Regions from separate parts of the Paenibacillus sonchi genome, predicted to be linked through region 2. Evidence: predicted binding sites of a transcription regulator. Region 2 holds the regulator's gene; each other region holds the start of a gene.
What was found. The regulator LexA, encoded in region 2, represses DNA repair genes until DNA is damaged. The targets are predictions, from matches to a motif close to CGAACATATGTTCG.
Positions count from the first base shown of each region.

Region 1: a site for LexA is predicted at 7,001-7,014, ahead of JI735_RS21875 (YhjD family protein). Genes of this name have one in related genera too.
Region 3: a site for LexA is predicted at 8,351-8,364, ahead of JI735_RS09835 (putative DNA modification/repair radical SAM protein). Genes of this name have one in related genera too.

Region 1 is NZ_CP068595.1:4,927,464-4,937,591, forward strand. Features, by position in the region: gene JI735_RS21850 (AAA family ATPase) at 1-1,553, shown strand, start outside; gene JI735_RS21855 (YkvI family membrane protein) at 3,821-4,942, opposite strand; gene JI735_RS21860 (xanthine phosphoribosyltransferase) at 5,121-5,693, shown strand; gene JI735_RS21865 (hypothetical protein) at 5,798-6,115, shown strand; gene JI735_RS21870 (hypothetical protein) at 6,238-6,456, shown strand; gene JI735_RS21875 (YhjD family protein) at 6,521-6,976, opposite strand; tRNA gene JI735_RS21880 (tRNA-Leu) at 7,156-7,239, shown strand; gene trxA (thioredoxin) at 7,493-7,813, shown strand; partial or broken gene JI735_RS21890 (NAD(P)/FAD-dependent oxidoreductase) at 7,810-8,717, shown strand; gene JI735_RS21895 (GNAT family N-acetyltransferase) at 8,983-9,885, shown strand; gene JI735_RS21900 (response regulator transcription factor) at 10,016-10,128, shown strand, end outside.
Region 2 is NZ_CP068595.1:5,884,845-5,894,972, forward strand. Features, by position in the region: gene JI735_RS26250 (HAD family hydrolase) at 1-356, opposite strand, end outside; gene JI735_RS26255 (hypothetical protein) at 395-922, opposite strand; gene JI735_RS26260 (DUF896 domain-containing protein) at 1,007-1,180, opposite strand; gene JI735_RS26265 (LysM peptidoglycan-binding domain-containing protein) at 1,284-1,694, opposite strand; gene lexA (transcriptional repressor LexA) at 1,935-2,561, shown strand; gene JI735_RS26275 (L,D-transpeptidase) at 2,787-3,125, shown strand; gene JI735_RS26280 (hypothetical protein) at 3,280-3,657, shown strand; gene JI735_RS26285 (hypothetical protein) at 3,760-3,936, opposite strand; gene JI735_RS26290 (hypothetical protein) at 4,090-4,308, opposite strand; gene JI735_RS26295 (hypothetical protein) at 4,470-4,697, opposite strand; gene JI735_RS26300 (hypothetical protein) at 5,024-5,242, shown strand; gene glnA (type I glutamate--ammonia ligase) at 5,549-6,877, opposite strand; gene JI735_RS26310 (MerR family transcriptional regulator) at 6,908-7,318, opposite strand; gene JI735_RS26315 (methionine gamma-lyase family protein) at 7,703-8,956, opposite strand; partial or broken gene hflX (GTPase HflX) at 9,215-10,128, opposite strand, start outside.
Region 3 is NZ_CP068595.1:2,124,065-2,134,192, reverse strand. Features, by position in the region: gene JI735_RS09870 (hypothetical protein) at 82-681, opposite strand; gene JI735_RS09865 (LSm family protein) at 1,081-1,488, shown strand; gene JI735_RS09860 (glycoside hydrolase family 18 protein) at 1,574-2,857, opposite strand; gene JI735_RS09855 (SDR family oxidoreductase) at 3,082-3,960, opposite strand; gene JI735_RS09850 (guanylate kinase) at 4,162-4,866, opposite strand; gene JI735_RS09845 (glycoside hydrolase family 3 C-terminal domain-containing protein) at 5,009-7,795, opposite strand; gene JI735_RS09840 (hypothetical protein) at 8,019-8,207, opposite strand; gene JI735_RS09835 (putative DNA modification/repair radical SAM protein) at 8,397-9,716, shown strand; gene JI735_RS09830 (TIGR03915 family putative DNA repair protein) at 9,716-10,128, shown strand, end outside.

The DNA of each region.
Region 1 (10,128 bases), 960 kb from region 2:
GAGAGACACCGGGCAGAAGTGAAAAGCTGCACATTACGGTTAGTCATCCCGATGGAAGAACCGAGGAAGCAGGCCAAACGGAGATGGAGCGGCGTTTGCTTGGCGGCATTTCCCGCAGTATGTTCCGCCAGCTGTTTGCTGTGTCGCTGGATGAGCTGCAGGAGCTTGGCGCGCTGCAGTCCGAGGAAATGAGCAGCTATCTGTTCCATGCCGGTATGGGGGGCGGCGGTGAGATTATGCGGGCCGAGCGGCGGCTGCAGCAGGATGCGGAGAAGCTCTACAAGCCGCGCGGAAAGGTGCAGGAAGCAGCCAAAATCCTGCAGTCGATAGAGAAGCTGGAGCGGGAGGCGGCCGAAAGCCGCTCCTATCTGTTGCGATATAACCAGAATATTGCGGCTTTGGAAGCCGTAGAGCTGCAGTTGGCTCAGCTGGAAGACCGCCGGCGGATCGCTGCCGGCAGGCTTGTTCACTTGCGCAAAGCCCAGGAGATCCGTGAACTGTGGCTGAAATGGAGCGAAGCGAAGCTGGAGCTGGCTGAGCTTCCGGTTATCGCTGCTTTTCCTGAGGATGGGGCCGCCCGCTGGCGGACCCTGGAGTCAGAAGTGCAGAATGTCGAAGGGGTGGTATTCCGTCTGCAGAGGCAGCACCGCGATCTTGCCGCTGAACTGGCGAAGCAGCCGCCGGATGAACGCCTTCAAGCTCAGGGACCGCAGCTCGAAGCTCTGGACCGCCGGCGCAGCAGCTATGAAGACAAGAAAGCCGAAGCGGAGCGCCTTGCGGCTGAACTTGATGCGCTGCAAGAGCATCTGGAACGCATTCTGCGCGGAATCGGGGCAGGCTGGGGCAAGGCCGAGCTGGCGGGCTTCTCCGCTACGGCGGCAGACCGTGAAGCTGCACGGCGTTTTGCGGCAGGCTTCAGCGCGTATGACCGCCGCATGGAAGCCCGTGAAGCGGAGCGGCAGACGCTGCGCTCCCGCCTGGCTGCTGCCGCCGCTTCGCTGCAGGCGGCAGACCGGGCCCTGGCGCGCGAGCACGCCGCCGGTGCCGCCGATTTCGCGGGCTTAGCCAAGCGCAGCCCGCGCGAGCTGCTGCAGCTCTGGGACGAGCTGCAGCTGGCTGCCGAGCGCTGGCGCGAAGCGCAGCTCGGCGGTGAGCCGCTGCGCGGCCGCGGCGCCGCAGGCAGCGGCACCGGCAGTGCCGGGCGCCGGGCGCAGCGCTACCGGCGCATGCTGCTGGCGGGCGCAGCGCTTACGCTGCTGCTGCCGCCAGCGCTGTGGCTGACCGGCGCACCGCCGGTCAGCGCCTGGGCCGCGCTCGGCCTGCTGGCCGCAGCGGACCTGGCCCTGTGGGCCGCCCTGCGCGCGGAGCGCAGGGCGGACGCGGCCCCGCCGGGGCACGGCGGGGAGGGCGATGCCGCCGCAGCGGAGATGCGGCGGCTGCGGGGCTGCTGCTCTCCGGCGCGGAGCCGGAGAGCGGGCTTGGCCGGCCGGGGCAGCGGCAGCGGCCGGCGGGAGGCGCAAGCCCTGATGCCAGCGGGCTGGAGGCCGGGATGAAGGAGCTTCGCAGGCTCATGGACGCCTGGAACGCATGGCGGCAGCGCATGGACAGGCTGGCTGCCGAACGGGAGGCCTGCCGGGTGGAGCTGGACTCGCTTTCGGGACAGGAGCATGCACTTGCCGCAGAACTGGAGCAGGCTGAGGCTGATTTCACAGCGCTGGCGGAACGTTATGAGGAATGGCTGCATGAATGCAAGCTGCCTGAAGGCCTCTCGCCTGAGAGCCTCCCGGATATCTTCTCATTGGTGGAGCAAGGCAATGAACTGCTGCGTCAGGAGCATAAGCTTGCTGTGCGTCTGAGTGCTTTGAAATCCGCGTGCTGTTCCTTTGAGCGGGAAGTATCAGCATTAATGAATGAAGCTGGTGTTGGAGCCGGGCAGATGGAATGGGCTGGAATGGACTTGGATACACCGGCTGAAGCAGGCCACCATAACTTGTCTACAGATGATCCGGTGAATGGATTGGACCATTCTGCCGGAGCTGTTCAAGCTTTTCGAAGCTCGGACGGTGTTGCTGCTCCCGACCGGTCAGATGCGCCCAATGCCGCTGCGGCAGCCGGTCTTGAACCTCCATTTTGGGATTCTAAGACTACCGCTGTCTCAGCTTCTCCGCTTCAACAGCAATTTGAAGCTGCGGGTTTATCTCTTCTCAGCTGGCTGGAATTGAGAAAGCGGGAGTGGGATCTTCTACAGGTGGAACTGCTGCGCCGGGAAGGAATGAACGCCCGGCTGCTGGAACTGCAGGAAGAGCTGGCAGTGAGCAGCAGGGAATTGGAGGAACTCTCACGCCGTTCCAGTGAGTTGCTGCACGAAGGCGGGGCTGCTGACGGTGAGGAATTTCTGCGGCGGTCAGCGGCTGTGCAGCAGCGCGCCGAGTTGACGAAATCGATCCGCCAATGGGAGCTGGCCATGTTCGGGGGCTGGGAGAATCAAGCTGCTGCGGAGCTGATGGCACTGCTGGAGACTCATGACGCATACACTCTGGAACAGGAACGGAATGCTGCGGAGGAGACTGCGGTTAGTATTGAGGATGAGCGCAATGCTATGCTGCAGCATCGGGGCAAGCTGCTGCAGGAGCGTGAATATTTGCTGGAGCGCGGGATGGAGGATTCAGTCCTCCAGCAGCTGGAGGAGCAGCGGGCGGCGCTGCGGGTAATTGCAGGCCAATATGCAGTAACAGCATTGGCGGCTGAGCTTATGGGCAGAACGCGCCGTATCTATGAGCAGGAGAAGCAGCCGCAGGTGCTGCTGCTGGCTTCCGAGTATTTTGCCAAACTGACGGAAGGGGAGTACCGGCGGGTAGTAATGACACCCGGCAACAAGGAGCTAAAAGCGGAGCACAGAAACCTGGGGCTGCTGGACAGCGGCCTGCTCAGCCGGGGAACGGCGGAGCAGCTGTACCTGGCTATCCGGCTGGCGCTTGCGGAGACGATGTCACGGCAGGCGAATCTCCCGCTGCTGTTCGACGACCTGTTTGTTAATTTCGATGAACGGCGGCTGCATGCGGCACTCGCCCTGCTCGGCGAGCTGTCCGCAACCCGGCAGATTATCATGATGACCTGCCACCGGCATGTGGTTGATGCGGCAGCCAGGATCATTCCCGCAGCGTCGGTTATTCCCGTCTAGCCATGCTTACCTCACCATCGTGCGATAAAAAAGCGCCTTAGAAAACTCATATTTCGAGTCACATGGAAAGAAAGGTAAAAATGCTCTTGGCCCCTCATCCGCAGGAATCGTCCCCGCCCGCAGGAATCATCAGAATCAAAGGTAAAAATACCTTTGATTTCGGCACTGCGGATGGCCAAGTGGAAAAAAGGAGCTTAATTTCCTCAGAAATAAACAATCGTGAGGATTAAGTGGAAAAAGGGAACTTAATTCGGTGATATTCCCTTATTTGGAGCGAAGTGGGCTAAATTAGTGTACCTTTTTCCACTTAGCTGCCCGGGTTGCTTGATGCTCAGACAAATTAGTGATACTTTTTCCACCTAACCAGTAAACGAAGTGTCGGGAAGATACTTATTCTCTATACACAACCTTCTTGACACTAGGAATCGTCGCAATCAAAGGTAAAAATACCTTTGAGTCGTCCCCGCCCGCGGGAATCGCCCCAATCAAAGGTAAAAATACCTTTGAGTCGTCCCCGCCCGCAGGAATCGCTGCAATCAAAGGTAAAAATACCTTTGATTCCGACGATACGGTTCCCGGATTTGATCCCTATCATATCCCAGTATCTGTACGGTGCGCGTTCACATCCCGCAGCAGCCGTTATTTCCGGGTAATCCGGATTACGGGTTTAACGGCGACGATAGTGATCCCCTTACCGTCCGTGCCGGGGGGATCTGCCGGGCGCGGGGGCGGGGACATCGGGGCACGCAGCAGCATTATGACCCATACTAGCGACACCGCGCCGAAGATGGGATAAAATATAGACAGCAGTGAGCTGAAGCCAAACTGGCTGAACACGTAGCAGATCAGCATCAGGAGTGGAGTCACAAGGACGGGGGCGACCGGCAGGCGCTGCTGAAGCTGTACACTGACACCGTAGATGTCGGCTACAAAAGTGCTGAAGATCTCCATGAAAATCAGCAGCAGATAGATACTCTGTACGGCGGGGCCAAGGCGGATGGCGATGGTGCCCATCGGGATCTCATATTGAAGGGTGCCCGGCATTTGCGAGCTCATGGCAAAATGTGCCGCGAGCAGCAGGAAGCCGATGCCTATTCCTCCGAGAATGCCGCCCCGCAGCAGAGCTTGTTCATCATTGGTATGCCGGGCCAGCGGCACCAGTACGGCTTGAGCCATTCCGAGATTGAACGCGGTATAGAGCAGGGGGGACATCCAGGCGCCAAAGAAGCTGTGATCCGTCGGAAGGAACAAAAAGCGTTCCGCACCAGGCACGCCCAGTGTATTAAAAATAATAATTAGCGACAGAGTAAGCATTAGCGGCACCACCAGGCTGTTGATCTGCAGGATACCTGAAATTCCGCGCTTCAGCAGCAGGTAGGAACCCAGAAGGGTCAACAGCAGACCTGCCTGATAGGGCATTCCGAGATGCTCCTCAAAAATAGCCCCGGCCCCGGCCAGCATAATGCTGTTCACGCCAATCAGGATAATCATGGTGAACAGGCTGATGCTTCTCCCGGCACGTTCACCGAAAAGATGGCGGTTGAAATCCTCATAAGACTCTGCTTGAACGCGCCGGGCGATGATCATCATTTTGGTCCCGAGCCAGATAAACAGGACGGTGGAAAACAGGATGGTCAGCACCGCCCAGTGTCCATAACGTGTGAAGAAACGGAGGATTTCCTGGCCGGTAGCAAAACCGGCGCCTACGATAGTACCAATATAGGTGAAAGCGATTTGCAGTGTGCGGACATGGGATTTCATGGCTCCCTCCTTAAAAGTGCTGCCAAGATAAAAATAGCTATACCAAAGGATAGCCTTGTGCAGTCCATATAGTACAGGTTATGATGTTGAGCAGAAGGACATGACTTCCGCCTAATACTTATATGAAGTGGTTACAGCGGAATGTCTGGAATTATAAAGGGTAATGGAGGTTCATAACATGGAATTATTGAAACAACGGATTTTGGAGGAAGGGGTCGTCCTTTCCGATCAGGTGCTGAAGCTGGATGCTCTGCTCAACCACCAGGTTGATCCTATGCTGACGATGGAAATGGGACGGGAGTTTGCCGGGAGATTTGCTGATGCTGGAGTTACCCGTGTGGTTACCGTGGAATCCTCGGGTATTGCCGTGGCATTTGCCACCGCTTATGAAATGAAGGTGCCGCTGGTTTTTGCCCGCCGCAAAAAAACGCTGCTCGCTGATCCGGATGCGCTCTGTGAAAGAGTTCCTTCGTTCACCAAAGGCATCGTTACAGACATCATGCTCTCCCGGCAGTTTATCTCCCCGGATGACAAGGTGCTGTTTATCGATGATATCATTGCTAACGGCGATGCTGCGCGTGGTCTGATCAAAATCATCCACCGTTCCGGTGCCGAACTGGTCGGACTCGGTGTAGTTGTAGAAAAAAGCTTCCAGGCAGGGGCCAGAACCATTCGGGAACAGGGGATCCGGCTGGAGTCGCTTGTCCGCATTATGTCATTGAGTGACGGGAAAATTGTCTTTGACGAATAAAGGGTGACAATTAGAGGAAGTTAGCCTATTTTTAAAACATCTGCTTTCCACTCTATAACTTTTCCTTTATAATAAACATTAGACATGAGAGAGGAGGCGTCACGATGGGGAAAGAACCGGTGACAGAGCAATTTTTTATTGATAAACTAACCGAGGCCAAGGATCACTTCGAACGTGCGCTGGATTGCAAACATACGGAATTCGACGACCTGTATCCCTATATGATCGAACATCCTCAGTTTTTCTGGTACAAACGTTACGTCGCTTGGTCTGAGCTTCTGACCATCACGAGTCTGTGTGAAGAGCTGTCCTTCAACTGGAGACAGAAATTCAGTGATCATCAGGTGGAGTATTTGGAGCAACGTGTGATGTCCGCTAAAGTTCTTGACTTCTGGTTTGAGAAGAATGAAGCGCTGATATAGAACTTCATAAGATATAAGGATTGATCTGCAAGCAACTAGACCCGGATGAGTACTCATTTGGGTCTTTTTCACGGCTGGATTAGGGAATGGACGTGTTGGAAAGGAAAGGTGACTTCAGGCTTATGATCAGTGATGAACAGCTGGATGCGTACCGGATTTCCGGTGAGAAGATACGGGTTGTACGCGACGGATTGGAGAGCAATGATGTAAAAGGGATTGTGCTGGCTTGGGACGAGTCTCAAGTGATGATCCGCCGGCCCAATAAGCGGGTTGTGAAGCTGGACCGCAACTATATCTACCAGCCCTTCGCCGAACCCCGACAAGAGCCGGAGAGTATATAATATACAGCAGCACTAACAGCCCCGTCCGATTATAGGACGGGGCTGTTAGTGCTGCTGGCAGGTCTTAAATCGATAAGGCCATCTGCTCCACCGCTTCTTCCCTGGGAAGCACATTAAGCTCAGGATTCAGACCGAGATAGGCACGCATCCGCAGCATCATTTCATTACGGAAGCCGGGCCATGGAATATTCATCTCTCCGGCATAGCCGCGGCAGGAATACTTGGCCTCTACGCCACGCTGGTCCTGGCGGACGGTTGTGATCTTCAGATTATGCGCGGTGAGCTCACGGGTGACCTCCTGCAGCATAAGAGAAGTCTTCTTCGTTGCACCAGACACCAGCTCCATATACAACTGCGGTGTCTTGAACAATCCGCTCTTGCCGATGACCCGGCAATCGCGTTCAAATACTTTATGAATGAACGTCAGCAGCAAATAGCTTCGGACAAGTGACTTTTCATCTTTGGTTATATCTTCTGGGATCAATGGTGTATTTAGTGTACTTCTCTTGGTAGTCGCCATATAAATCACCTCATTTATAGTATGCGAACCTTTGTTCTCATTATACTCCTAACAAGCAAATAAAAGCAATATTTATACAGAAATTTATGCCAATAAAAATAATTGCGAAAAAATATTGACTCAATGAATCCTGCGTGGTATGATCTATCTTGTGGCCGCGAAAGCGAGTCCAATGATATGCGGTCGTGGCGGAATTGGCAGACGCGCACGGTTCAGGTCCGTGTGGTAGCAATACCGTGGAGGTTCGAGTCCTCTCGACCGCATCAATTTAACAATGAATGAGCTCTTGAATTTGTCTTTGTGACGGTTCAGGAGCTTTTTACATATTTTTGAGTTTTAGGCTAACACCCAATCTGGCACAACTGTGCTGAAGATAGTGAAAACGAATCCGCCGCAGTTATGCTCTTTCAGGACTATCCAGTCTATTATAGATATATTAAATCCTTTATTTAAGTTTTTTTGTATGAATAAAGGATATAAAGAGTCTATAAAAGTTATAATAGGAGGACGATAGAATTGGCAATTCAACATGCAACAGATCAGAATTTCAATCAGCTGGTTCAGGGAAACGGAGTAACGGTAGTGAACTTTTGGGCTTCCTGGTGCGGGCCGTGCAGAATGTATGCTCCTATTTTGGAGGCTTTTGCAAATGAGGCAGAAGGGAAGGTTAGTGTCATTAAAGTCAATGTGGATGAAAATCCGGTTACGTCTGCCCAATATAGCATTATGAGTATCCCCTCTACACTTATTTTTCAGAATAGCACATTAAAATATAAGGAAACGGGGATTCTTCCGGCCAGGACTCTGCGTACCCTGGTTACAGGAGAAGCTGAATGAGATATGACTGTGCCATTATCGGTGGAGGGCCGGCGGGATTAAATGCGGCTTTGGTGCTCGGCAGAGCGAGGCGGAAGGTGATTTTGCTCGATAACAACCGGCCCAGAAACGCTGTAACTCATGCCTCTCACGGTTTTATTACCAGAGATGGTGTCACACCGGCCGAATTCCGGCGTATAGCTTATGAAGAGGTGCTGCGGTATCCGTCGGTTGCTCACCATTCCAGCCAAGTCACTGATGTTCGCCGAACCGGTAATGAATTTTCAATCGTCACGGAAGACGGGCTATCCTTCACGGCACGCAAGCTGCTGATCGCCACGGGGCTGCGTGAGATTTTCCCGATATTCCCGGGTTGAGTGAGCATTATGGAAGAAGTTTGTTCAATTGTCCCTACTGTGATGGCTGGGAGCTTCGGGATCAACCGCTTATTGTGCTGTCTGACCAGCCGGGAGTGTTTCATATGGCCAAAATTCTGTATAACTGGAGCAAAGACTTGATTGTTGCCACAGGCGGGGCAGATGTGCTGACAAAAGAGCAGCGGGAGCTTCTTGCGTCCAGAAATATTAGGATCATTGAGCAGCCTGTCACAGTATTTATAGGCAGTGAAGGTAAGCTGCAGCAGGTGGAATTTGCAGATGGAACGCGGCTTGGGCGGACCGGGGGATTTATTGCTCCGCGGCTGCAGCCGAAGGCGGCTTTTCAGGCACAGCTGGGTTATGAAGTGACAGAGACGGGCGGAATTGCCACGAATGAGATGGGGAAAAGCTCAGTACCCGGAGTATACGCTGCCGGAGATGCCTCCTATGTGATGCCCTCGCAATTAATCTATGCTGCTGCCCAGGGCAGTAAGGCCGCTATGGCGATCAACATGGAGCTGACGGAAGAGGAGTTTGCGTCCAGATAAATTCGGTGATCTCAAAAATTGTTAAGGCCGCTGAGAGGCAGGCAATACCAGCGGCTCACAGATAATGCTCCAAGCCGCAGGTACCCGCTCGGGATCAGAAAGTATAATTCCCGGCTCTGGTGAAATGGTATAGTGAGCCTCTTAGCGGGCTTTTGGCGATGGCATCAAGGATAGAATAGTCCATAATTGTTTTTTCCCTTTCCGGTTGAATTCACTTCTGCTATCTTGAAGAAGCAATAATACAGGCTGGAAGGATGACAAGCTAATGAAAATTGAAGCGTTAAGTCAGGACAGAAGAGACGAATTTTTGAATTTTTGCCGGAAATACCGGGCGGAGGTTGATGAATCCTTTTTATATGAAGAGGACCTTGCTGAGTTTGAGCTGTCTGAAGAGAACCCCACATATGTTGCGATAAATGCAGAGGGAACGCTGGTTGCAGCAGCTTCGCTGATTTTGAACGATTACAACCGCAGAGGGCGGAAAGGCCGTTTTCGGATTTTTCAGGCGGATACAGCTGATCAGGCGCTTTACCGGGAGCTGCTGCAAGCCATTCTACCGCATACGGCAGGTCTGGATAGGCTGGATATATTTGTGCCGACGGTGAATACAAGAGAGACGAACAATATGCTGGCTGCCGGATTTGTCGTGGAGCGCTACTCCTATTTACTCGTCAGAGATGAAGAGAGCATTCCCGATTTCAGCTTGCCCAGCGGGTACGAAATTAAGCCCTTACGGCCTGGAGCCGATGAGTCTGTCTGGTGTGAGGTGAGAAATGCCGGCTTTGCCAAACTTAAAGGAAGTGAAACGCCGGCCACCCCGGAGATGGTAACTAAGATGATCTCCGGCAATGACTACATTGCCAACGGCTTATTAATCCTCTACCATAACAGCCGGGCGGTCGGAATTGTCCGTGGAGCCGATGATGACTACGAAGGCTCACCCATCATGAACATTGGCCCTTTGGCTGTACTGCCGGAATATCAAGGGAAGGGGCTTGGAAGAATTCTGCTCAGAGCGGCACTGCAGTTCGCCAAGGAGCAGTCATACACGCAAACTGTATTATGTGTAAATGCTGAAAATGAGCGTGCCCAGGCACTGTATATCGCAGAGGGCTTTAAGCAGGTGGAGGCTGCTGCCTGCTTCACATATGATCTGACAGCTAAATAGAAGTAATGATAAAGCGCCTGGGAAACCGGGCGTTTTTTGACATCAGAATTTACACTTGAGGAAGGAGAATGCCTTTGTTTGTAGAAATTTTTGTAGCGCCAATATAACAGTTACAGAAAGGGACATTCCAATGAAAACACTGGTCATTGTTGACGATGAGCCTTCGGTGCTGAACGGATTGCGGAGCTATGTGGACTGGGCGGGGCAGGGGATCGAGCTGATTGGCACGGCGGATGACGGAGA
Region 2 (10,128 bases):
GCCAGCGTTTCGGCAAGAGCTTCATCCTCCACACCCAGCGCGGCCAGTCCGCGGCGCCAGGATTCCTTGCGGTAGACAGGGGCAAGCTGCTCCATTTGACGGAATTCAAGCTGTTCACCGGCCGTAAAATTTCCCCACAACGCTTCAAAAGGGTTGATTCCTATCAGCTTGGTGAACGGAAATGTCTCATACGATTCATACAGATTCCTTGCTTCCCTGCGGACCGCTGCTTCCAGCTCCCGGGGATCGACGGAGTCTCCTGCTGCTTCACTGGCATAGCGGAATGCTTCTTCTACGCTCCGCTCATCCCAGAGCAGTGTGTCATCAAGGTCAAAGAGTACGGCTGAAATCGGCATTGTAGTTCTCCCTCTCCCTATGCTGGTCTATATCTTTACTATTCGTTCACTATTTCCACATGATTCTGCTTGGCGAACTGCTCCAGACGCTCTGTCATAGCCTTAATGTCATAACGGTTGATCAGTCTGGAGAATACCCACTGTGTGCGCTTGCCTTTATACTTGATAGAGACTGTGCCGCGAGTAACGGTAATTTTCTCAATATCTGCTGCCGGCAGCAGACGCTCCCGGTTATATTTAATGGTGGACAGTCTGGCGCGTTCAACCTTCAAATACGGACGGCGGAAAAACAGCAGTGCCGCAAGCAGAAAATACAGCACTACTCCCAGCCAGTTGGCGAGAATGCCGCTTCCTTTTGCTTCATCAATGGAGCCAACTACCCAGAACATAATGCCCAGCAGCATTAGCACGACGGGAAATACGATGTTGCGGCCTTTGAAAACATCGCTGCTCTTGGCAGCGGCAGAAGAGGTTGAAGCATAGATGGATTCTTTCCCTTGCTTCTTGCGTTGCTTGTTGACTTGCTGTGTGTTGCGTTGAACCATTCTTTCCCAAGAACGGGCCATGTCAGTTCCCCCTAGTCATCCTAAAATATCTATGAAAAGGAACAGAGCATCATTAACTCCTGCCTTGTTGCCTTGTTCATGCTCTTATTTATCCACAATCTCAATGTTGTTGAGCTGAGCGCGGAAGTTGCTGCGGATATTGCCCAGGTAGATCTCGCGCAGCTTGGCTCTTTCCGCAAGCTCCTCTTCATTCAGGCCGTCACTCTTCTGTTTGCGCGCCAATTCATTGATGCGGGCGACCAATTCATCAATATTCAATGTGTTTCCCTCCTCTATAAATTCATTCTAACTGTGCCATGAGAAAAAGAGCTTGTCAAGGTCTGCTCCCTGAAAGCTCTTAGCTCCATCTATGGGTACTGTTTCAGTATGAATATACAGGTAAAGTAAGCACATCTCCGGCTTGGATATTGCTGTTCTCCAGGCCGCTTGTTCGTTTGATTCCTTCTATATATACAGCCGTTTTCATATCAGCCGGTTTATTCTTCAGTGCAATGCTCCATAGAGTATCCCCACGTTCCACTACGACCCTCTTTTCCTGCTTGGCCGAAGACACTGATCCTGCAAACACATTGCCCACCACCGTAAACCCTGAGATCACCAGCAGAACAATCAAAGCCAGCTTTACAATATGATCTGTCCGGATGAATCTGCGATTGCGATGTGATGATATTAAAGATAAAAGCAGATTCTTAATATTTAGTCTATCCATTGAAGCTGTATGGTCTTCATGAACCTCATCGTAAATACTGCGGTATGTGCTGTACTTTAACATATTAACCAGCCTCCAAACACTTGTTCTTACTTTCGAAATCAATATAACACGAACATGTGTTTTGAGCAATAGTTTTTTCGAACAATTGTTCCCTTCTTATGCACAACCCTTTTTTCACGGATTATGACAGCTCAATTCACAAATCACCGCTATTTCCGCCAACGTTTTAGAACTTATGTTTGTACGAACGGAAGTTCTATGTTATAATTTTCCCAAACATAGTATATGGGGTTGATTCCGATGTCAAAGATTTCGAGTCGCCAACTGGCGATCCTGGAATTTATTCGTAACGAAGTCCGCAGCAAGGGTTATCCGCCTTCTGTCCGGGAAATCGGCGAAGCTGTAGGACTGGCTTCCAGCTCCACGGTACATGGCCATCTGGACCGGCTGGAGAAGAAAGGGCTCATCCGCCGCGATCCGACGAAACCGCGTGCAATAGAATTGCTGGGTCAAGAGGATTCCGAGAATGTTCATCAGTTCGTTCAGACGGTAACACGCATTCCTGTCGTTGGGAAGGTTACTGCCGGGGTACCGATTACAGCAACTGAGAATATTGAGGATTACTTTCCACTGCCTACTCATTATGTAGGAGACAACAAAGTGTTCATGCTGTCCGTCCTTGGCGACAGTATGGTAGACGCAGGCATTATGAACGGTGACTACGTGATCGTCCGCCAGCAGCAGACTGCGGATAACGGCGATATCGTGGTTGCCATGACTGAAGAAGATGAAGCAACCGTTAAGACCTTCTACAAAGAGCGCGACCACATCCGCCTCCAGCCGGAGAATCCGGCATACGAACCTCTACGTCTGAATCGTGTCACGATTCTGGGCAGAGTTATCGGCCTATTCCGCGATATTCATTAGCTTTCCCCCTCTATTAAGACTGCTCCGCTGGAATTGGCGGACAGTCTTTTTTCCTTTCTCCTATTAGACCTTTCCGCGTAACCTATTTTGCTCGCCATCCAGTCTTTCCATATGCCCTTTTTACCCGATGGGAACATTTGTTCCTTTTAACTCGCCGATGCTAATTATTTCAGAACGCTCCATCCTCTCCGCTCATATCCTGATCATAAAGGAGTGCTGATCACGATGCCCGCCTATCGAATCATTATTGATCTGTCACAGCGGATGCTGTATCTGCTCGACAATGACACTGTTATTAGAGGTTTCCCTGTAGGGATTGGCAAAATGTTAACGGTCTCTCCGGTTGGAGAATACACCATTATCAACAAACAGCGTAACCCCGGAGGCCCGTTCGGCGCCTTTTGGATGGGCCTGTCCAAACCACATTACGGGATTCATGGAACCAATGACCCTTCCTCTATCGGCAAAATGGTCTCCCGCGGCTGTATTCGTATGTACAATGAGGATGTATTGTGGCTCGCAGCTACCGTTCCAGTTGGAACCAGGGTAACCATTCGGGAATAACAAACGTAAAGGACACCTATGCCAGACGCGCAGCAGCGTCTTCGCAGGGTGTCCTTCATGTTCTAACATTTATTTTGCGTACTAACAGGAAAAGTGCAGTAATATGTCGAAACTTGTACATTGTAAAATTAAATCTTGAAAGGAAGTGCCTGGTTTGAATCAATCCAAAGTCAGAACCCACGTCGATTTTAAAGTCGAAGCACTGGGTAAGCTCTCTAATCTTTTGCTGAACAATAATCATGGAGAACGCAAAGTGAATCTGCTTACCGCGTTCGGCAGCATCGAAGGCAATGTAGCTACGAATACAAGCAGCAAGGAAGATGTTTTTAATTTCAAGTCACTGATGGACGATGTTATCGTAGACGAATACATCTCCTACCTGGGTGCTGAGCATCCCGAAAAATCATTCAACTACAATTTTGTTGTCCTGGACAACGTGGTTGTACGTCCTTTTGCTAATTATGAGACTGTAATTGAATATAAGCAGCTTATTGTTTATGCGGATCAAATTACGGCCTTTAACTTCCTGTAAAGCTGTACAAGTACATCTCTACATATTGGAGCAATAAACGACTTGTGCCTCCTGGTGAACATCACCATGGCCCGCAGACTAAAATCACGGAGGCACTCAGCTTTATTGCTGCGTCTGCTCGTATCCGAGTTCATCCAAAATGCCTTCTGCCAGCGCAAGCTGAACCTCCTCGGGTTCCTTCAGCTTTCTGGCATAAACCACTGCGCTTTTAACCACTTTTTCGATCAGCCGCCGACCCTGTTCTTTGGTAATGGACACTTCCACCTCAGAGCGCCCCACCACCTCCGCTAAGCAGCCCCAATCGCTGCCGCAAACCTTCTTCCATTCCCGTCATCCTCCAGTTATGTAGGTTATGATACATCGCAACCTTGAAAAGGCACCCCGAAGGATGCCTTGAAATGCAGAAACTACTGCTCCCACTCCCCAAGCTAACTACAGAACACTGCGGAGTAACCGGATCGCAGCAGTATTTAAGCGCAATGCTTCACGTATGGAAGCTCTTGCAGCCAGCAGCTCGCGTCTCGCCCGGCTGGGATTCGGCACCCGCCGCAAATTTTCATTGATTTCTTCCAGTCTCTCCAGCAAAATAGCTCTTTGCGTCCGCAGCAAATTCAGCGCTCTGCGGATTCTTGCACGCTCGCGTTCTGTCATCATTTACACCCCTTTTACGTTTGATAGTATAAGAGATGCAATTGATGCCGCATTGGCATGTGCGATCAGGCAGTAAAATTGAAGACAACAAATGAGCCGCTTCTCAGCAGCTCACAAGAAGAATGGGAATACTCCCATCCAAAAGAAGGCTGGACCATCGATTATTCCTGTTTTTTCGGAACACGGACTCTGAACTCAAATCCATCCCGGCTGTAACACATTCCGGCTACAAGCACATCATCCGGGGTCCATCTCTGCACAGGTCCGGCATAGTCTGCTATAACATGCGGCTTGCCTTCGATTAACTGAACGACGTATACCTTCACTTGAGCAAGCGCCGCGGCGAACAAATCGGCATCGCTCGTCAGAACTTTATACGTTGACTTCAAAAAGGCACCTCCTTATCGGCTGGTTGATACCCACTCAGGCAATCCCCTAATTTTTTGGAATCTATGTATAACAAATTAACAGACTCTCCATTTCAGAGAGGAGAATTTCCATACATAGGTAGTATACAGCGGTACGGAACTATATGTAAACGAGTCAAGCTGTTTATTTTCCATAAAAAAGAGTGCATTCTGTTAATTATTTAGAATCTGGCATGAAAACAATCTTTTTAGCAAGTGTCATTTTTATGACTTGGCTTGCCTTTCCCTGCAGGATTTGGTAAGACTAATTTAGTTGAGAACAGACTGAATTGTAAGGAGGAAGCACTTTGGAGGAAATAAGAATTCAGAAAAAGGACCGCGCCGTCAGCTTTAGGGTGAGCGAGGAAGCAGGCGAATTTATCGTTTTTGACATGTCACTGTCTAACCCGGCCGGCAGCCGCACCAATTATAGCGGGAAACAGTTCCGGGAAGCCTGGAAGGCAGTAGAATCCATCCTTGGGGAAACGGCGATTCCTAACGAAATCATCAAGTATGCAAACTCATAATCTGCAGCAAAAGCCCCGGCAACGGGGCTTTTCTTTTCAACTAAATAACTGATCGTGATTGCTATGTCTTCTTGGGTATGTCCAATAACAAACAAAGTCTCAGATGAGTCCGCATACGCCTGGTAAACAAACTTTTTCGCAAAATAAGGCCATCTCTGTCCGCTTTATTCCGCCGATGGAGCCTATTCCGCCTGCACCTCCCTATTCATCTGAAGCTTCATAGATATCCACATTGTTTAGCATTGTATAATTTTCCAAACTATAAAAAAAACCCTCAACGCTCAGAGCGTTAAGGGCTGATTCATTCTAGTAAAGCGTCATGTACTGATCTCTTTCCCACTCATGAACCTGAGTACGGTAGATGTCCCATTCAATTTCTTTCAGCTCATAAAAATGAGCCAAGGCATGTTCACCGAGGGCTTCGGTAATGACATGACTGCGGATCATTTCGCCCAGCGCTTCCTTCAGATCGGACGGCAAGCTTGGAATACCTTCTTCGATCCGCTCTTCTTCCGACATCACATAGATGTTGCGGTCGATAGGAGCCGGAAGATCGAGCTGGCGCTTGATGCCGTCGAGACCTGCCTTCAACATGACAGCAAGTGCCAGGTAAGGGTTAGCCGCAGGGTCCGGATTACGGACTTCGATGCGTGTGCTGAGTCCTCTGGAAGCTGGAATACGGATCATTGGACTGCGGTTGCTGGCAGACCAGGCCACGTAGCAAGGTGCCTCATAACCTGGAACAAGACGTTTGTAGGAGTTCACTGTCGGGTTAGTGATGGCTGCAAAAGCACGTGCGTGCTTAAGAATGCCTGCCATGTAGTACCGCGCCGTTTTACTCAGACCCAGTGTGTCGCTTTCGTCATAGAACACATTCTCATTGCCTTTGAACAAGGATTGGTGCGCGTGCATACCGGACCCGTTCATCCCAAAAAGAGGCTTAGGCATAAAAGTAGCATGCAGGCCGTGCTGGCGGGCAACCGTCTTCACGACAAGCTTAAAGGTTTGAATTTGGTCGGCTGCCTTGATGGCATCAGCATATTTGAAATCAATCTCATGCTGGCCGGAGGCAACTTCATGGTGAGATGCTTCAATTTCGAAGCCCATCTCCTCCAGAGTCAATACGATTTCACGGCGACAGTTTTCCCCAAGGTCCATCGGCGCCAAATCAAAATATCCGCCCTGGTCATTCAATTCTGTTGTGGGATTGCCTCTTTCGTCTGTTTTGAACAGGAAGAACTCCGGCTCCGGTCCAACATTCATCGCAGTGTAGCCCATTTCTTCGGCCTCCTGCAGACAACGCTTCAGAATGCCGCGCGGATCACCGGCAAAAGGTGTTCCGTCAGGCATGTACACATCGCAAATCAGACGTGCTACCCGGCTGTCCGTTACCCAAGGGAAAATAACCCATGTGCTCAGATCAGGGTAGAGGTACATGTCAGATTCTTCGATCCGCACATAACCTTCGATGGAAGAACCATCGAACATCATTTTGTTGTCCAGCGCTTTTTCCAGCTGGCTGACAGGAATCTCAACATTCTTAATTGTACCGAGCAAATCGGTAAATTGCAGACGAATAAAACGGACATTTTCATCCTTAGCGATACGCAGGATATCTTCTTTTGAGAAGCTCACTTTACCCTCTCCCTTTCACGTCTCTTTGTATTATTTATTAAAAAACCGGGAAAGCTCGCCTTGAATAAGAGACACTTGTCCCGGTCTTTTACCGGAAACCAGTTCCTGCTTCAGTAAACGGTGCAGCTGTGAATCAGACAACTCTCTACGTCTAACCTCTGTGTCAGGGGTAATGACTGTAGCTTCTTCGGATTCCTTCGAGACGGGATTCATTACCTGCTTGATACCGGCAATATTAACCCCCTTCTCAATCAATGCCTTGATTTCCAGTAGGCGTTCCACATCATTAAACGAGAATAAACGCTGGTTGCCGGATGTGCGCGCGGGCACGATCAGACTGTGCTGCTCATAATAACGAATTTGTCTTGCCGATAAATCAGTTAACTTCATTACGATCCCTATAGGAAATAATGCCATATTTCTGCGGATTTCATCACCCATGACTCATCCAACCTTCCAATGATCTTTTTCTCATCTCATTGTACATTTCCTTATATGACGTGTCAATGGTGTGTAAGATATTCTTACAGGATTTTATGTAACCTTAAGAATTCAAGTAAAGTGAGTGTAAGCTAAAACATAACACGACCTCCGAAGTATATCACAGAGAGCGATGCACAAGCAAAACTTACAGCGCTTTCAATGACCTTAGTTCAAGCAATAACTCAAAAGACAAAAAAAGTACCCACCAGCCTGGCCGGTGGGCAAAATTACGGGATGGCATGTACTGTTCACTCCACAAAAAAGTTTTGTATGCAGTGGTTAAAAGTTGCAAGATTCTTGATTTAAAAGATGGAGCATTATATAAATCCGATTCAGCATAAATTACAGCAATTTACGGTCCCTCATGCTCTGCAGCGCCATCAAAACTCCATATTTTACGTGGGAATACGTTAATCCGCCTTGCATATAGCCGATATACGGTGCACGGATCGGGGCATCCGCAGATAACTCCAAGCTGCCGCCCTGGATAAAGGTTCCTGCCGCCATGATGACAGGATGCTCGTAACCCGGCATATCCCACGGCTCGGGAACGACATGGCTGTCCACAGCTGCGGCGCGCTGGATTCCCTGGACAAAAGCAATCAGGTGCTCTGGCCCGTCAAAAGACACGGCCTGGATCAAATCCGTCCGCGGTTCATTCCAGGCCGGCTTCGTCGTAAAGCCGCAGCGCTGGAAGACGGCAGCGGCAAAGATGCTGCCTTTCACTGCCTGCCCGACCGTATGCGGGGCCATGAACAGCCCCTGGTAGAGGCCGCGCGTCGTTCCCAGCATGGCGCCTACTTCACCGCCGATGCCCGGCGCTGTAAGCCGGTAGGCCGCAAGCTCCACAAGCTCCTGCCGTCCGAGAATGTAGCCGCCGGTTTCAGCGATACCGCCACCGGGATTTTTGATCAGGGAACCCGCTACCAGATCGGCCCCCACCTGTGGCGGCTCAAGCTTTTCTGTAAATTCGCCATAACAGTTATCCACAAAAACAATGACATCCCGTTTCAGCGATTTAACTTTCTCCACCATTTCACCAATTTCAGCAACCGTGAAGGAGGAACGCCAGTCATAGCCGCGCGAGCGCTGAATGCCGATGACCTTGGTCTTGTCATTAACAGCCAGAGCTACCTCTTCCCAATCGATCTTCCCTTCAGCCGTCAAAGCCGTTTCGCGGTAGCCGATGCCGAAATCAGCCAGAGAGCCTGTCCCGTCGCCCGGTTTGCCGACCACCTTGTGCAGCGTATCATAAGGTCTTCCAGTGATGTACAGCAGCTCATCTCCGGGACGCAGCACACCAAAAAGCGCCGTTGATATCGTATGTGTGCCCGAAGCAAAATGAGGCCGCACCAGCGCCGCCTCCGCTCCGAATACCTCGGCATAGACAAGATCCAGCACTTCCCGGCCCCGGTCATTGTAGGCATACCCGGTGGAGCCGGCAAAATGAAAATCGCTTACCTGCTGGCGCTGGAAGGCTTCAATGACCTTCCACTGATTATGATCCACAATCCGTTCAAGCGATTTCACCGCACTTTCAATTTCCTGCTCTGCGGCCTCTGCCGCCTGTAAAATATCCTCCGCAAAAACTGCCATTCCTAATGTTCTCTCCTTATCTGTACCCATCTATATAAGTTGAACTTTAGTTTTACATTGTGGGGTATAGTCGTAACTGCGGGGAATGTTTGGACTTCCAGCCGCTGTTGTCCCCAGATTTCTTGAATGGAAACCGCCTTTAGCGGTTGAAATCCGGTGACAAAGGCGGACGCTACCGCTCTTCCAGTTCCAAACTTCCCCTCCGCACTTCTACCCTTTTTATGAAATTTTCTAGTTCAACTTTTAAAACGCCCGGATCTATTCCTGCTCCACATATTCCGCAAGTTTGTAGCTCCATTTTCCGTAATCCTCTTTATTCAGACGCACTTGATATAAAACGTCATTGTCTTCCACATTCTGTTCCAGCACCTCTCCCACCCGGTAAAGCAGTGAGGAAAGATCCCCGCGGTCTCCGGGAATACGGAAGGTCAGCGTATCTCCGGCCAGCTCGTCGGCAATCATTTCGGTGATCCGGGTCAGATCGTCCGGGTTAAAGGCGCTGATCTTCAGAAACCCCGGACCCGAAGGCAGCATCTGCAGCTGCTCAGGCCGGCAAATATCACTTTTGTTAAAAAGTACGATTTGCGGTTTCCCCGCGGCCCCGAGATCCTGCAGAATGGACTGCACAACCTCCATCTGCTCCTCCCTCATCGGAGAAGAGGCATCCACCACATGCAGCACCAGATTGGCCTCATTGACCTCTTCAAGCGTCGCACGGAAGGAAGCTACCAGGTCATGCGGCAGATTCTGTATAAATCCTACGGTGTCTGTCAGGACTACTTCTTTGCCTGCGGGCAGCTGCAGCACACGCGAAGTAGGATCGAGAGTGGCGAACAGCTGGTTCTCAATGTAAACATCGGCATCTGTAAGCTGCTTAAGCAGCGTAGACTTGCCGGCGTTGGTATATCCGACCAGCGCAACCTGGACAGCGCCGCTCTTCCGCCGGCGTTCCCGGTGCAGCTCACGCGTTTTGACCACTTCGTCCAGCTGGCGTTTCAGTTCGCTGATCCGGTCACGGATATGCCGGCGGTCGGTTTCCAGCTTGCTCTCCCCGGACCTCTGGTTCCGATTCCCCCTCCAAGCCTGGACAGATTCTTGCCATGGCCGGATAAGCGCGGCAGCAGGTAGGACAGCTGCGCCAGCTCCACCTGAATAATGCCCTCCCGCGTTTT
Region 3 (10,128 bases), 3.7 Mb from region 2:
AACAAGAAAGGTCAGCCTAAAGAGGCTGACCTTTCTTGTTTAAAAAATTATATTCACAAGCATTTTCAGAATCGCATTCATTTAATCAGTAATTTTTTTAAGCTCAAAGATAGTTGCCTCTGATGACAAGATAAGCCTATCGTTATTAACAACAAAAAAACCTACACTTACAGGTATGCTCATTTTTGTAGAGGGGTCACTTATATCTATTGCCTTTACTTCATCATTTATCTTTAAGTCTGGGATATCTATTTTATAAAATCTATAAAAAGAGTCAGAGTTATAGCATGCCGCTGTAATCTGATATAATGGATTTTTTAGTTCATATTGATATTTCTTATAGTTTTTAAGTCCTTTTGATGAAAAAAAGTCTTTTTTGATTATAATTTCATCTCCAATAAATTTTTGCCCTGTTGGATATTCAGAAGCATCATTATATGAATTTGCAAATCCTAAAAGCTTCTCAACTTTCCAAGTTCCATAGAAATATTTCTCAGTTTCACTATCCAAATTTATACTTTCTGTATCACAATATTCGGATGTGTTTTTTGGAATAATAGACTCTTCCGTTTCAGGTTTAGGCTCACTAGAAGTATTGGGATTTGATGTCTTTTCAACATTTCCACAAGCCGATGCTAACATCAACATTATCATAATACAAGCCAATATTGTTTTTTTCATATCTCACACTCCTACTCTGAATTAATTTCTTTATTTTCCGATGCTTTTATCAGTTTTGCCTCAGTATTTTTTTCAACACTATATACCCCTTTCATCTACCTAGCAGAAATTATATCAGAGCAATTGAAGCGATGAATGACATAAAATTAACATTATTTATGAATAAGGTTAACTTTATGTTATCTAAATCACAAACAACAATACGCCCGAATTGAACCTACCCAAGTCATACAAAACGAGTACAACAAGGTTATCAACAAATTTTCAATCTAACTCGTATGCTTGCACTTGGTGACAGTGACGCTGGTATTCCTCCCTAAAAAATCTTCCCATTCGCACAAACCGCACCTCATCCCCTGAGTAATATAGGAGTAAATAGTACAACGAGGTGAATAGCAAATGGGACAGCCAACTAAGATCCGCAAGCGGGCCAAGGCGCTGAAGGGCCGGCCAGTCTGCATTACACTTCATGACGGACGTTCGTATGTAGGTTATATCACCGGGGTGGAAAAGGAAGCGCTGATTCTCTCCAGACCCTATACAACTACAACCCGGAAATCCGGCAGGAAACCGTCCAACCGTAAGCAGAAAGCTGAAGTTTCCTCGTTCATGCCGCTTCTCGGCTCACTCTTGGGAGGTTCGGGAGCAGGTGCAGGCGGAGGCATAGCGTCGGGGCTTAGCGGCGGCTTGCGCTTCCTGGGATTTATCCAAAAGGCGATGCCGGTGATGAAGATGGGCTACGGTATGATCAAAACCATCCGGCCCTTTTTTAACGGTCTGAAGGGGCTTATGGGAACCGGCGGATAAGCTTGTAGCCCAGATGAACAAAAACACAAAAGACACCCCTGCAGGTGTCTTTTTGGTCTGCGTCTGTAACTATGGACCGATCCGCTTATCTTTTGACCACCTGAAAGTTATCCTCAATCAGCAGCCAGTTCTGCGGAAATGGAAGCCCCAGCTTCCAGTAGCTGATTCCCCGGAGGCCCAGCTCCTTCAGCAGCGTGAATTTGGCCTGAATCGACCGTGCATCCTCAAACCAGACCTTGTGGGGCTTGCCGGCATCGTCGGTATAGTCAAAATGCGGCGCCTGATCCTTATAGTCGTACTGGATCGCAGCGTTCCTGGTTCTGGCCAGATCAATCGCCGCCTGGGGACTTATTGCCTTGGCATAGGGTCCGCCGGCAACATAAGGCAACGTCCAGTCATAGCCGTAGAGGTTCTGCCCCATCATGATTTTGGAGCCCGGCATTTCACTCAAGGCATATTCCAGTACCCTGCGTACAGGTCCGATCGGCGAGACCGGCATCGGCGGCCCTCCGCTATACCCCCACTCATACGTCATAATGATCACAAAATCTGCAACCTCGCCATGCACCTTATAATCATGGGCAGTGTACCAGGCACCTGTCTGGGTTCTGCTGGTCTTAGGAGCCAGAGCAGTTGACAGCAGGAACCCCTCCTGATGAATCCGGCCCGCTGCTTTGCGCAGAAAAGCATTGTACGCCTCGCGGTCCTCCGGACGGAGAAATTCAAAGTCAAAGTGGATGTCCCGGAAGCCCAGCTCCTTCGCGGTGCTGATGATGTTTTCCAGCAAACGGTTCTGAACAGCCTGGTCATTTAAAATAATCCGCCCCAGTTCGGAGCTGAACTGGGCATTCTCCAGATTAGTCACGACCATCATCAAAGTTACCCGGTGTTGTGCGGCAGTCGAGACCAGATCATCTAGGGGCGGCGCCTCAAGAGAGCCGTCCCGCTGCACCCGGAAGCTGAAGGGAGCCAGATAGGTGAGATGTGGGGCAGCTTCTGCGGCAGCATTCTGCAGGCTCTGGGACACTTCCCCTCTTGGCTCTATGTAGGCGTTGATTTCGGCCTTCCGCTTCGGCCCAGGCGGAATATATAAGCGAAGCCCTATCTGCAGTGGCTGATTCAACGACAACTGATTGCTTGCAGCCAAATCACTCATGCCTACACCAAACCTGCGTGCGATAGTATAGAAGCTGTCCCCTGGCTGCACCCAGTAATACATACCTGTTATAGGAATCACCAGCGTTTGTCCAACCACCAGCATGCCGGGTGCGGACAGTTGATTCGCTTCACTAATCTCATCTGCGGTTACCCCATAGGCCTGTGCGATGCCGTACAGCGATTGGCCTGCTTGCACAACATGAATTTGCATAGTACCACCCTCTCCGAATCCTTGAATGACCCTATTACAATTTATTCGGCTGAACGGGAGGGTATGCGGCTAGGGTCGAGTGACTCTCCACACGGCCCTTCCCCTAAAAAGACCGCCCCTCTTCAAGGGGCGGTCTACACACACACTATTCACGTTGTCGGCAGATGGGTGCATCCAGCCTAATACAGGCCGGAGCCGCCCTGCCCGTCGTTCGGAGCCAACGTTTATGGCGTTGGCATGCCGCCGTTGGCATTTAGCGTTTCACCGCTGATGTAGCTCGACTCTTGGCTGGCCAGGAACACATAGGCCGGAGCCATTTCGGCCGGCTGGCCCGGGCGGCCAAGCGGGGTCTTGGCTCCGAAGTCCTTCAGCACCTCCGCCGGTTGTCCGCCGGATACCTGGAGCGGCGTCCATACCGGGCCAGGGGCTACAACGTTGACCCGGATACCCTTGCCGGCAACCTGCTGCGCGAGAGACTTGCTGAACGTATTGATCGCAGCTTTTGTTGTCGCGTAATCCAGCAGAATCGGTGAAGGCTCATAAGCCTGAATCGAAGAGGTGTTGATAATCGTGCTGCCCGGCTTCATATGCTTAAGCGCCGCTTTGCACAGCCAGAACAGTCCGTAGACATTGGTTTTGAATGTGGCATCGAACTGCTCTGTGGTAAGGTCGGCAATCTCCGGGACAAACTGCTGCATGCCTGCAATATTCGCCAGAATATCAATGCCTCCCAGCTTCTCCACAGCGGCAGCCACGAGCTGTTCACTGTATTTCTCATCCTTCAGATCACCCGGCACGGCGACTGCGGTGCGGCCAGCTTCCTGAACTAGCTTAATCACTTCCTGAGCATCCTTCTCTTCCTCAGGCATATAAGAGAGAACCACATCCGCACCTTCCCGGGCAAAAGCAACCGCCACCGCGCGGCCAATTCCGCTGTCCGCTCCGGTAACAATCGCCTTGCGTCCGGCAAGACGCCCGGTTCCGCGGTACGTATCCTGTCCCGCATCCGGCAGCGGGTTCATTTCCTGTTCAAGGCCCGGAGGGTTCTGCTGCTGCTCAAATTCCGGGCCAGCCTTTGTGTACTGCTTGACCGGGTCCTGCATCTTGTATTGGTCAGTCATCTTATGTTTCCTCCTCTTGAATTAAAATGTTGAATTGGTTCCGTCTAGGGTGCCCCTACTCCTTGTAATGTAACCGGGTTGTTCCCGCTCTAAACATAGCTTTTCTCTCCGGCCACTCCATAAACGGCAAGAAGACACCTCCTTAAGGTGCCTTCTTGCCAGCCTATATATGGTAGCAGCACTCTACGTCTGCCTCGATATTCTCGCTTCCACAAACTCCTTGATTCTCTGGACCGTGACTTCCGGGTCCATATTTTGAATTAAAAACTCCGATTCCCTTTTATAGACTACTTGCTCCGTATAATTTCCCAAGTATTCATCTATCAGGTCAAACGGAGCTGCTTCCCGTTCCAGCCGCAGCTGGATATCCTTCTTCGTCACGTATATAAAAACCCGCAAGGCATTCTCACCGTATTTTTCCCGGAATGCCCGGACGCCTTCATGATTCACCACAATAATGACAGCATTATGCTGTTCAAGCCCTTTCACGAGCTCAAGTTCTGCAATGCCATAGCGCCCCCGCTCCAAATGGACGGACTGGATGAACGCATGCTTATCGGCCATTGCCTGGAAGTCACCCTCAGAGATGAAATGATAATGCTCCCCGTCCCGCTCTTGAGAACGAATCGCACGCGTAGTATAGGGGATGACATAAGGGATTCCAAGAGCGGTACTAAGCTGTTTGGCCGTGCGCTTCCGCCCTGCACCGCTTGTTCCGGTTATGATAATGATTTGGGGACCGAAGGTTTCTGCCGGCGTCTCTGCATGCTGGTCCACACTCTCCTGCTTGGCCACCGATGCTTTGGATGTTCTCAGCCAGTTCCACATTGCCTCTCCCGTATGCCTGCCGGAGAATTCACCAGCGGCACCGGGATTCACCTCCTTCACATGCAAGCTATACCTAGCTAATTCGACAAATATCTCCAAATCCCTCCGGCTCCAAAAATAAAGACGACCTCGCTGTAAAAGCGAGGCCGTCTTTTTATCCATGCTGATTAACTTAACTCTTGAATATGCTGCTGCACTTGCACTACAATAATTTGAATTCAATCCAGTCCATCTGCAGGCCCGGCTTAACGAAATCCAGTTTCATTTCATACAGGCCGGCTTCCAGCCGAACCTTCACCAGCTTCTGTCTGATCCATCTGCCGTCCGTACCGTTCGTCTGAATAGTGGCCAGCATCTGACCGTTCAAGGTCACATTGCATGCACTTTGTGCCAATTCCGTTTCAGTGCTCATGATGCCCACGATAATCCGGTACTCACCCGCTTGTTCCACTCTGATAACGGTCGATCCAGCTGCATCAGGCTTCACCTGTGCATTCTGGGCCAGCGACTGTGCCTGCTCAGCCGAAAGGGCGGGATTCGCCTTGAAGCTCTCGACGGTCTCCTCGCTCACATGCGGTCTTGAGAATACCGGCGCATTCATGATGAACCGGCAGATATTCATGGCAGAGCGCTGAAGTTCGCCCCGGGTCAGCGTGCCATTATCCAGCGAGTCCAGGGTATTGTCATCATAGGCGTTGACTTCGGAGCCATAGTTGCTTACAACCATGTACAGGTCATTTTGCGCACGGACCATCCAGTTCGTATTCTTGCGGTCTGCGGGACCTCCATCCACAACATCATTCATGATGGCCCACCAGTCGGTCATCACAATACCCTGAAAACCCCATTCGCCGCGAAGAATTGTAGTGTTCAGATCATAGTTCGAAGCAGCCCAATGCCCGTTAACCGGATTATAGGAGGTCATGACCGAGTTCGCGCCGCCCTCTTTTACCGCAATCTCAAAGCCCTTCAGATAAATCTCACGGACAGCCCGTTCAGATACGATAGCATCCACCTTGCTGCGGTGCTTCTCCTGGTTGTTGCAGGCAAAGTGCTTGAGGGTGGCATTCGAGCCGCCTTTCATAATCCCGCGCGTGCACGCTGCTGCAAATACTCCGGAAATCAGCGGGTCCTCCGAAAAATACTCAAAGTTACGTCCATTAAGCGGACTGCGGCGGATATTCAGTCCCGGTCCGAGCAAAGTGTCTACACCGTTTCTGACCAGTTCCCGGCCTTCCATGACATACAGCTCTTCAACCAGCTCTGCATTCCAGGTGGCTGCAAGCAGTGTTCCGATTGGAACCTGAGTCGCCTTGTGTCCGCTGTCCATCCGAATCCCGGAAGGGCCGTCTGCCGTACAAGCTACCGGAATGCCGTAGTTGAATAATTGGTCGCTGACTCCGCCAAAAGCGGAAGCCGTCCCCGGTGTAACCAGCGGACTGCTCATCCCTTCCCCTCTGACAATGACTGCCAGGTCCTGGTCGCTCAGTTGGGCGATGAAGGTAGTCATGTCTACTTTTCCATCATGCACATCTCTTAAGGTATAGCCTTGATTGCCGGTCTGTTCAAGCGTTGCGGGCAGATTCTGCTCAATCCGCTCTTTCAGCGAAACCTTGCGCGTCGGTACGTCAACATAGAGCAGTTCATAGGAACCGTCTTCCTTCCGGGCGCCCGGCTTCATCCGCGTAAAGCTTTCGGTTGGCGCCAGCGCTTCCTGCAGCTGTTCGACTACCTCCAGAGCTTCCAGCACATAACCTTTGTGTCCTTCTACCTGCACTTCAACCAACTTCTTGATGCTGCTTCCCGCATAAATACGGTAGGTCCCCGCTTCCAGCACATAAGCAGAAGGATGCCCGGTCACACCGGCGTCATCATAAGAGGCCATCGAATGAACCGGGAAGCTCACAAGGAGGCGCTGCGACCCGCCCGGCTGGAGGACCCCCGTTTTGCCGAATGCCGCCAGCACTTTGGCCGGTTGTCCCAGCTTGCCTTGCGGTGCTTCGTAATAGACCTGGACAACCTCTTTTCCGGCATAAACGGTTCCTGTATTGGTTACGTTCACCGCGATTTCAGCATATTTTTTACCGTCCCGGCTGACCAGCCTGGCTTCTTCCGGCTCGATATGGAAGGTGGTATAAGATATCCCGTAGCCGAACTCGAAGTGAACTTTTTCCGGACAGAAGGTTTCAAAATAACGGTAGCCCACATAGATATCTTCCTGATAAAAGTTTTTGAACTCATTGCCGTAATTTGCAGTTGAAGGATAATCGTTGATGGAATACGCGATGGTATCGGTTAATTTACCGCTTGGCGTCACTTCTCCGGACAGCACGTCGGCAATGGCATTGCCCCCCTCCATCCCGCCGTGCCAGGAATAAAGCACACAAGGAATAGGATGCGCATAGCTGGTATCGTTCAGCCAGCTCATATCCATAATATTCGACACATTCAGCACGACGATGGTCTGCTCAAAATAAGCCGTTACCTGCTTCAGCATCGTCTGCTCGTCCGCGGTTAACTGGTAGCTTCCCGGCGCATCGGCATTATCCTGATCTTCCCCTGCTGTGCGTCCGATGATAATAATCGCCTTATCCGACTTGCTTCTGGCCTGGGCTACCAGCTCATCGGTCAGAGGCATTTCCTTCTGGTGCCACGGCTCTGCCGCCCAGGCTCCGCCGCCGTTGTCAAAAGGATTGTGCTCAATCCACTTCTCATAAACCGCCGCCAGCTCTTCGTTGACAGCAAGGTTCTTTTTGCTTCGCAGCCCATCCAGCAGGTTGGTTGTGTAGGAGACATGCACACTCCCGCCCGAACCTGTGCCGCTGCGATAATAATTCACCTGGGTTCTGCCAAACACCGAAACGGTCTCCCCGTTCCGCAGCGGAAGCACCTGACCTTCATTGCTCAGCAGCACCGCGCCTTCTGCACCTACAGTCCGGCTGAATTCTGCAAAACCCTCTAATGGAACTCCTAAATTCTGTGTAGTCAATTTCGTTTCCTCCTGATTGTCATTTACCTATCCAGTGCAGGTTCTTTAGAAAGGGGCTTGCCCCTTCCGAAATTTCTAAGATTTTCCGAACCCGTGCATATCTACTACTATAAAGAATCCCCTTTCAAGAATCAAAGGGGCGGTATGACCATTTAAATGTATCAAATAAGCTATTACTACTGCCGCAGCCGTAAATCTGACCGCTGCTGCGGGCCAGAATTTTTTATTTCCTCCTCTGCTTCATCATCCGGTTATACATCACCAGCGCGGCAATAATCATGCCGATCATCGCAACACTGCTTGCTGAATCCGGTGACATTCCAAACATGAGACATACGCTGTTCACCAAAGTTCTCGTAAGCAGCGCAACCATAATCAGCATCAACGGACGCCAAATATTATACCCTCTCATCCCCTTAACACTCCCAATCTATTATTTATGACAACTGATAATGTTTATTCTCCTAGCTATTAGTTGCTATTATAGCATAAGAAGGAATGCGCATACATTTTTGCAAAAAAGCCCGGCATCACCTCCTCCATCTATCTTTGACAAGAACACATGTTCGGTATATAATTCCCAATATGAGGGGGATTCTGTATGGATATGATGGAGAAACTGGAAATTTTAACGGCTTCGGCCAAATATGATGTCGCCTGCACCTCCAGCGGCTCCGAGCGTAAAAACCAGGCCGGCGGCCTGGGCAATGCGGTCAGCATGGGGATTTGCCACAGCTTTGCTGCAGATGGGCGCTGTATTTCACTGCTTAAAGTGCTGATGACCAACGGCTGCATATACGACTGCGCTTATTGTGTGAACCGTAAATCGAACCAGACACGCCGGGCTGCATTGACACCGGAGGAACTCGCAGATCTGACCATGCAATTTTACCGCCGCAATTACATAGAAGGCCTGTTTCTTAGCTCCGGGATTATGCGGAGTCCCGATTATACAACCGAGCAAATGATTGCCGCTCTTGAGCTCCTGAGGAACACTTACCACTTCCGGGGTTATATCCATGTGAAGGCGATTCCCGGCACAGATGATGTGCTGCTGTCCAGACTCGGCTTGCTGGCTGACCGCATGAGCGTCAATATCGAGCTGCCTTCCCAGGAAAGTCTCGGCCGGCTGGCTCCCGACAAAAGCAAGAGCTCTATTCTGAAGCCTATGTCCCTGATTAAGGAAAAGATTAACGAGAACCGCTCGGATCTCGTCAAATATAACCACGCCCCCCGCTTCGCTCCCGCCGGCCAGAGCACCCAGATGATTGTAGGGGCCACGCCTGACACGGACTTCCGTATCCTGACCCTCACCGAAGGGCTTTACCGGAAGTATGGCTTGAAGCGCGTTTTTTTCTCTGCCTATACCCCTGTTGTGGAGCATTCTCTCCTGCCCGCTCTAGACACCAAACCGCCGCTCCTGCGGGAGCACCGCCTTTATCAGGCCGATTGGCTGCTGCGCTTCTACGGCTTTCAGGCGGGGGAGTTACTGGATGAAGCTGCGCCTAATTTTAATCCCCTGCTGGACCCCAAATGCAGCTGGGCGGTGAACCACCGGGAACAATTCCCGGTTGAAATCAACCGTGCTGCGTATGAACAGCTGCTGCGGGTGCCTGGAATCGGCGTAAGGAGCGCACAGCGGATTGTTAAGGCGCGCCGGGCCGGAGCACTGGATTTCGCTGCCCTGAAGAAGCTTGGCGTGGTACTCAAACGCGCACAATTTTTCATTACCTGCAAAGGAAAAATGCTGGAGGGCCTGAAGGTAAGTGAACACACTCTGCTGCGTTCACTGATGTCCGGACAGGAGCTTGCTGCGTTAGAGCCGCCGCAGTACGAGCAGCTCACCCTCTTCGACGACTCCGATCTGGCAGCATTGCCGGCGGCAGGGGCCGCGGTGCATAAGAGAGGAGACTGGCCTTAATGTTTAAGCCGGCTGCGTTGGCCTATACCTATGACGGCAGCTTTGAAGGCCTGCTGTGCTGCGTGTTCGAGAGCTATCAATGGAAGGAAACCCCGCTTGCCATCCATTCGGACGGGGAAGAACAAGGCCTGCTGCTGGAATCGAAATGGATTGCTACCGACAGCAGCAGAGCAGACCGGGTGCTGAAATCGCTCCCGCTGCGCATCTGTCCTGAGGCAGAGGAACTCGTGCGCCTGGGATTCTGGTCATGCACGCCGGACAGGGAGCTGCTGCTGCTGAATTTTCTATACCTCGGCTTCACCCATGGCCGCAAGGTAATGAACATGCTTGCTGACGATACGGTGAATACCCTGCATAAGGCGGTTCAACAGCTCCGGCGGGAGGCACATCTGTACCTGGGTTTTGTGCGCTT